One region of the [Clostridium] scindens ATCC 35704 genome, then DNA from elsewhere that is predicted to be linked to it. Evidence: predicted binding sites of a transcription regulator. Region 1 holds the regulator's gene; each other region holds the start of a gene.
The links. Region 1 encodes Rex, which represses fermentation and respiration genes when NADH is low (regulators of the CRP and FNR family bind a similar motif). Its sites were predicted from a motif close to ATTGTTAANTANTTAACAAT; they were not measured.
Positions count from the first base shown of each region.

Region 1 (2,269 bases):
CATTTTTTCCCGGCTTTCTGCCCGCCGGATGGATTTCTCCCGGTTGAAAGAGCGGAGTTTCTCAATGACGGCTTCCTGGTGCTTGATTGCCTGCTGCTGGTTCAGGTATTCCTTTAGCTGCGCATCCCGGATCTGCTCTTTTTTCTGGGCATATTCGCTGTAATTGCCCAGATAGGTCATCAGTTTTCCCTGCTCAATCTCCAGAACCTTGGTTACGACCCGGTTCAGGAAATACCGGTCGTGGGACACGATCAGTACGGCGCCCGGGTAGTTCAGCAGATAGGTCTCAAGCCATGCGATGGAATTCAGATCCAGGTGGTTGGTTGGCTCGTCCAATAACAGGATATCGGGACGGGTCAGCAGGAGCTTGCCTAAAGAAACCCGGGTTTTCTGCCCTCCGGACAAGGTATCCACTGGCTTCTTAAAGTCGCTTTCCATAAAGCCGAGTCCTTTGAGAACTCCGGTGATCTCGCTTTCATAGGCATAACCGTTCGCGCGCTCGAAAGCCGCCATAAGACGGTTATACGTCTCAAGGCGGGAATCCAGGGCGTCGCCGCTTAGATGCTTCAGTTCCAGTTCTATAGTGCGGATCTGCTTTTCCATTGCAATGATATCTGCCTTTGCAAGCCGGACTTCTTCGTATATGCTGTTGCCGCTCATCATCTCCTGATGCTGGGCCAGATAGCCCAGGCTTTTGCCTTTGGTAAGGATGACATCCCCGCCGTCAGACGGCAGTTCCCCTACGATTATTTTTAAGAGAGTGGACTTCCCGGCGCCGTTTGGACCGACCAGGGCAGCCTTCTCATTATCCTCTATATGAAAAGATCCATCGGCCACGATTACCTCTTCGCCGAAGGATTTATTGATCCCGTGACATGCTAATATCATAATATCCTCCTTCATACGCATCCGTTTCCATTATATCGAAAATAGGACAAAATACAACTAAAAGTTTGACTTTGCAACCACAATTCTATATAATGATTCTTAGAACAAAATGGGAAGGTGAATATGAGTGGAAGATAGAGGGATTTCTCAGGCGGTGATTCGCAGGCTGCCAAGATACTACAGATATTTAGGCGAATTACTCGAAAATGGTGTGGAGCGTATCTCCTCGAATGATTTAAGCAAGCGGATGAAAGTTACTGCATCTCAGATTCGTCAAGATCTTAACAACTTTGGTGGATTCGGACAACAGGGCTATGGCTACAACGTAAAGTATTTATATACAGAGATAGGCAAGATTCTGGGATTGGAAGAAGACCATAATATTATCATTATCGGAGCGGGTAATCTGGGACAGGCATTGGCCAACTACGCGGCATTTGAAAAGCGTGGATTCATATTGAAAGGAATCTTCGATGTGAATCCGAGACTGGAAGGCGTATCCATCAGAGGCGTGCCGATCCGTATGATGGACGGGCTGAAGACTTTCGTACAGGACAATGACGTAGAGATTGCCGTGCTGACGATTCCAAAGGATAAAGCGATTGAAGTGGCGAACATGCTGGTGGAGAATGGCGTGCGTGCAATCTGGAACTTTGCGCACACAGACCTGAATCTGCCGGAGTATGTCATTGTGGAAAACGTCCACTTATCAGAAAGTCTTATGCAGTTATCCTACAATATCAGCAGATATAACGAAGAACATAAGAAATAGCAAGACGAAAACGTGTAATGACAGGCATGTGCAGACAGGCTGGTCTTTACACGTTCTTTTATATGTTCAATTATTGATGGAGGTGATGGAATGAGATATCTGGCCAGCAGCCGGCAGATGAAGATGGCAGATCAGTATACCATGCAGGAACTGGGAGTTCCATCAATGGAACTGATGGAACGAGCAGCCTTAAAATGCGTGGAAGTAATGGAAGCGCAAAGGTTGGATCTAAGCAGGCCCTGCATCGTATGCGGCTCGGGAAATAATGGCGGCGACGGATTCGCCATCGCGCGTCTTCTGAACCAGAAGGGATACCCCGTAACCGTCTGCTTTGTGGGAAATGAATCCCACCGCACGGAAGAGACCAGGAGCCAGATGCGGCTATTAAAAGAAACAGGCGCCGATATCTGCAACGAGTATAAGCCTGGCGAATATAGTATCATAATAGATGCTATTTTCGGAGTCGGGCTTGGCAGGGAAATCATTGGACGCTATCTCAAGGTTATCCGCCAGATGAACGAGGCGAATGCCATTAAATTCGCTGTGGATATCCCATCCGGCGTTTCTGCGGATGAAGGATGCATATTGGGAGTGGCATTTCAGGCGGAT
Region 1 is NZ_CP036170.1:2,879,719-2,881,987, forward strand. Features, by position in the region: gene abc-f (ribosomal protection-like ABC-F family protein) at 1-888, opposite strand, end outside; gene HDCHBGLK_RS14760 (redox-sensing transcriptional repressor Rex) at 1,016-1,660, shown strand; gene HDCHBGLK_RS14765 (bifunctional ADP-dependent NAD(P)H-hydrate dehydratase/NAD(P)H-hydrate epimerase) at 1,751-2,269, shown strand, end outside.

Region 2 (2,269 bases), 260 kb from region 1:
GCAACGCCATCAAGCAGTACTTTAATATCAGTTATGAACTGACATTCTACGAGGAACACTCCTTGACAAAAGGCTCTTCCTCCAAGGCAGTGGCCTATGTGGGCATTATCTGCAAAGGCAAGACCTTCTGGGGAGTAGGAATAGATGCCGATATCATTCGGGCATCTATTGAAGCGCTGATCGTGGCGGTGAATAAGATCGAGGAGATTGGAAATGCAGATGCCTGCAAGGATGCGAGAATGATTGAGATCATGAACTATATCCAGGCAAATTATATTGACATTACCCTGGATGACCTTGCGGAGAAGTTCTTCCTGTCAAAGCCATATCTGTCAAAATACATCAAGGAAAAATCAGGAATGACATTTGGCGAATTGGTAAAGAAGATCCGGATGAAGAAGGCGAAAGCGTTGTTAAAGAGCAGCAACATGACGGTAGAAAATATCGCGCTGTCCGTGGGCTACCAGAACGTGGAACATTTTAACCGCCTGTTTAAGAAAGCATACAATATGACTCCTATGCAGTTTCGAAACCAGAAATAGCGAAAATAAAAAGGCCGCTTAACGGCCTTTTTTCTGTGTAGTCAATGGATAACGCTTTATTCTGCCTTAGCCAGCTGATCGAGCCTGCCGCTTAATAGCCAGAGGATGATTCCCATCACAATGACGATGGCAGCCACGATCCCATATCCGATCTGGAAGGGAACGGTCTTAAGGTACGCATAGAGCTTCGGATAGATCAGCGTCGCGAAAAATACGGCAATTGGCCAGAATCCGAGAAGCGCGCCTATGACTTTGGCCGGCGCCAGCATGGTGATAAAGGAATTCCCAAGTGGCGAGAATACCATCTCACCGATGGACATCAGAAGGGATACCAGAACGATCCACAGAAGGGAGCACTGGCCTAAGTGAAGGCCACGAAGAGTGCAGCCACAAGGGAGGCATCTGCATCTGTAAGTCCCAGGCCGCCTCCAGCGGCATTGGTGGCAATCTAGATTGCCAGGAGATATTTGACTGTATAGAACGCGCAGCGTTCGAATGTAAAGCCTATGGCACATACGTAGATGCCAAGGGGCCGTTTCTTTTTGCTAACTGCAGTTTCCATTATTATCCTCCAAATCTGTAAGTGTTTTTGTGGGTCTAATATATTTGGGGATAAAGGAGGGCTATATATACGGTTCTGACGAAAAGTTGTGGAGAAAGAGGAACGTCAATTTTTTAACAAAAAATAAGCAATAACTATTGCAGTTTCTTATAAAAATAGATATAATATAATTGGCAAAAATTTGGTTTTACTTTTAAAATATTTGGTAAAAACCTATTTAAAATATGTAAGAAAATGGAGGGCTAGACTATGGGCAACATGGCAACAGAAAATGCAGCAGGCGCAAGAATCAGTTCTTTGCTTGATGCAGGCAGCTTTGTTGAGATCGGCGGGGCAGTAACTGCCAGAAATACTGATTTCAACATGCAACAAAAAGAAACTCCGGCTGACGGCGTAATAACCGGCTATGGAGTGATTGATGGGAATTTGGTGTATGTGTACAGCCAGGATGCATCCGTATTAGGCGGTGCGATCGGCGAGATGCATGCTAAGAAGATTGCGAATATCTACGATATGGCAATGAAGATGGGTGCGCCAGTGATAGGCCTTGTTGATTGTGCCGGCTTAAGGCTCCAGGAAGCAACGGATGCGCTGGATGCTTTTGGAAGCCTCTATCTGAAGCAGGCCATGGCTTCAGGCGTGATTCCGCAGATTACAGCGATTTTTGGAACCTGTGGAGGAGGACTCTCTGTTATTCCGGCACTGACGGATTTTACGTTCATGGAAAAAGACGCAGGAAAGTTATTCGTGAATTCGCCCAATGCGATTCCTGGCAATACGGCTGCTAAACTGGACACGTCTTCCGCAGAATTCCAGAGCGAGAAGTCTGGCCTTGTAGATGATATCGGATCAGAGGAAGAGATTCTTGAGAGTATCCGCTCCCTGGTCTGCATGCTGCCATGTAATAATGAAGAAGATGCTTCTTATGATGAATGCGCGGATGACTTGAACCGTGTCTGCGAAGGAATCGAGAATGCAGCTGAGGATACGGCTATTGCCTTGACACAGATATCCGACTGCCAGATCTTCTTTGAGGCAAAGAAGCACTATGCAAAAGATATGGTTACCGGCTTCATCCGTCTGAACGGCATGACGGTAGGCGCGGTGGCAAACCGTTCAAAAGTATATAACGAAGAGGCAGAAGTCGTAGAAGAGTTTGACGGAT
Region 2 is NZ_CP036170.1:3,138,714-3,140,982, reverse strand. Features, by position in the region: gene HDCHBGLK_RS16175 (2-isopropylmalate synthase) at 1-542, shown strand, start outside; gene HDCHBGLK_RS16170 (hypothetical protein) at 599-862, opposite strand; gene HDCHBGLK_RS16165 (acyl-CoA carboxylase subunit beta) at 1,354-2,269, shown strand, end outside.
Region 2: HDCHBGLK_RS16165 (acyl-CoA carboxylase subunit beta) is a predicted target of Rex. The motif match lies at 1,206-1,225, and genes of this name have one in related genera.

Region 3 (2,269 bases), 880 kb from region 1:
CTGTCGGCAATCACGTCAATCTCTATGTAACCGGCTCCCGCCCGTATGGAATTCTCCGCCACATCCAATATATTCAATGAGATTTCTGGCATCATATCTATTCATATTTGGCCAGAATATCATCGATATCATCCACGGTAAGCCGGCCATACACTTCATCATTAACCATCATAACAGGAGCAAGTCCACAGGCGCCTACGCAGCGGCAGGCATCCAGCGAGAACTTGCCGTCCGGCGTACATTCCCCTCCCACGATTCCTAATTTTTCCATCAGCTTGTTATAGATATCTCCCGAGCCCTTTACATAACAAGCCGTGCCAAGACAGACAGATATACGGTAGCGTCCCTTTGGATTTAGGTTAAACTGGGAATAAAAGGTGACAACTCCATAGATCTTTTCCAGTGGAATTCCGGTTTCATTAGAAATGATTTTCTGAACTTCAATCGGCAGATAGCCATAGATGTCCTGGGCCCTTTGCAGAATAGGCATCAGGGAACCTTTCTCATCTTTCAGTTCATGGATTACTTCTAACAGTTCTTTTTCTTGCTCTTTCGTCCCATTGAACTGAACTGTAGATTTTTTAGAAAGCATTGTTTTTACCTCCCTTTACTATCTTTTTTGGTGACAATTTGGTACATTCGCGTTGAATTACTTATTCATTCTATCATACAAAAATACAAAAATCTATAGTTTTTTCTTGTCAATTTTGTTAACTTTCAGACAGTTGCGTTTGATATTTCACTATCATTATGTTAAAAAATGTACAATATTTTTCTCGGTTTTTTAGTAATATTATACAACCGCAGTTGATTTTCACTTATCTGAATGATATACTTATAAAAATAAGTCTATTAATACGCAGGAGGTATTTATGACAATCGGAAGAATAAAAGCCTTATTAGAGGCAGATGTGCTGTATGGCGAAGACACCTTGGATGATGAAGTGAATTACGCGTTTTCTTCAGACATGATGAGTGACGTTCTGGCCTATGCTGACGAGCATTCTGCCTTGATTACCGGCCTTTGCAATCCCCAGGTGGTGAGGACGGCGGAGATGCTTGATATTGTCTGTATCATATTTGTAAGAAATAAGATTCCGAATCAGAGTATCCTGGCGCTTGCGGAAGAAAAAGGAATTGTCATCTTATGCACGGCGCGAGGCATGTTTACGACTTGCGGCATACTATACAGCAATGGACTACTTGGAGGTGCAAATATTTAATGGGTGAAAACCTAATCTTACATTACGACATATCAGGCGACGATTTTACACGTGCCGGCGAAGCCAGCAGCGATGTAAAGAACAAACTAAAAGTCATGGGTGTAGATAACAATGTGATACGAAAAATGGCCATTGCCATGTATGAAGGCGAGATCAATATGGTAATCCATGCCAACGGCGGAACCATTACCGTCGAGATATCCCACGACAGCATACGGATGATTCTTGCTGATACCGGCCCAGGTATCGCAGATATTGACAAGGCAATGGAGAAAGGCTATTCCACTGCCCCTGAAGAAGTGCGCGCATTAGGCTTTGGCGCAGGGATGGGATTGCCGAACATGAAAAAATATTCCGACTATATGAACATTGAAACCACCATTGGCGTCGGCACTACCGTGACCATGGATGTTCATTTATAGACAGCAGGGAGGGAGAAGCTTGGACAAATTCATTCATTCAGTAAAACTAGACGAAGATGCCTGCATCGGCTGTATAAACTGCATTAAATACTGTCCGACCCAGGCCATACGGGTACATAACGGGAAGGCTAAGATCACGCCGGAATTCTGCGTTGACTGCGGCCGCTGCCTGCGCTATTGCCCGCATCACGCGAAGATTGCCATCTATGATTCCATTGAAGAGATCCGCAATTACAAGTATACGGTTGCCCTGCCCGCCCCTTCTCTCTATACGCAGTTCAACAATCTGACCAACGTGGACATCGTCTTAAACGCACTGCTGTCCATGGGGTTTGACGATGTGTTTGAAGTCAGCGCGGCTGCCGAACTGGTATCGGAGGCGTCCCGCGCCTACATCAGCGAGCATCGGGACGAAGCGCCTTTTATCAGCACGGCCTGTCCTACCATCGTAAGAATTATCCGCGTCAAGTATCCTACGCTGATACCGCGGCTGCTTCCCCTGAAGCCCCCGGTAGAAGTGGCGGCTGAAATAGCCCGGAAAAGGGCGATTGAAAAGACGGGTCTAAAGTCCGAAGATATCGGCATATTCTTTATATCTCCATGCCCGTCAAAGGTGACCTACGT
Region 3 is NZ_CP036170.1:99,897-102,165, forward strand. Features, by position in the region: gene HDCHBGLK_RS00435 (ATP-binding protein) at 1-95, opposite strand, end outside; gene HDCHBGLK_RS00440 (NADH-quinone oxidoreductase subunit NuoE family protein) at 98-592, opposite strand; gene HDCHBGLK_RS00445 (DRTGG domain-containing protein) at 873-1,223, shown strand; gene HDCHBGLK_RS00450 (ATP-binding protein) at 1,223-1,645, shown strand; gene HDCHBGLK_RS00455 ([Fe-Fe] hydrogenase large subunit C-terminal domain-containing protein) at 1,665-2,269, shown strand, end outside.
Region 3: HDCHBGLK_RS00445 (DRTGG domain-containing protein) is a predicted target of Rex. The motif match lies at 750-769, and genes of this name have one in related genera.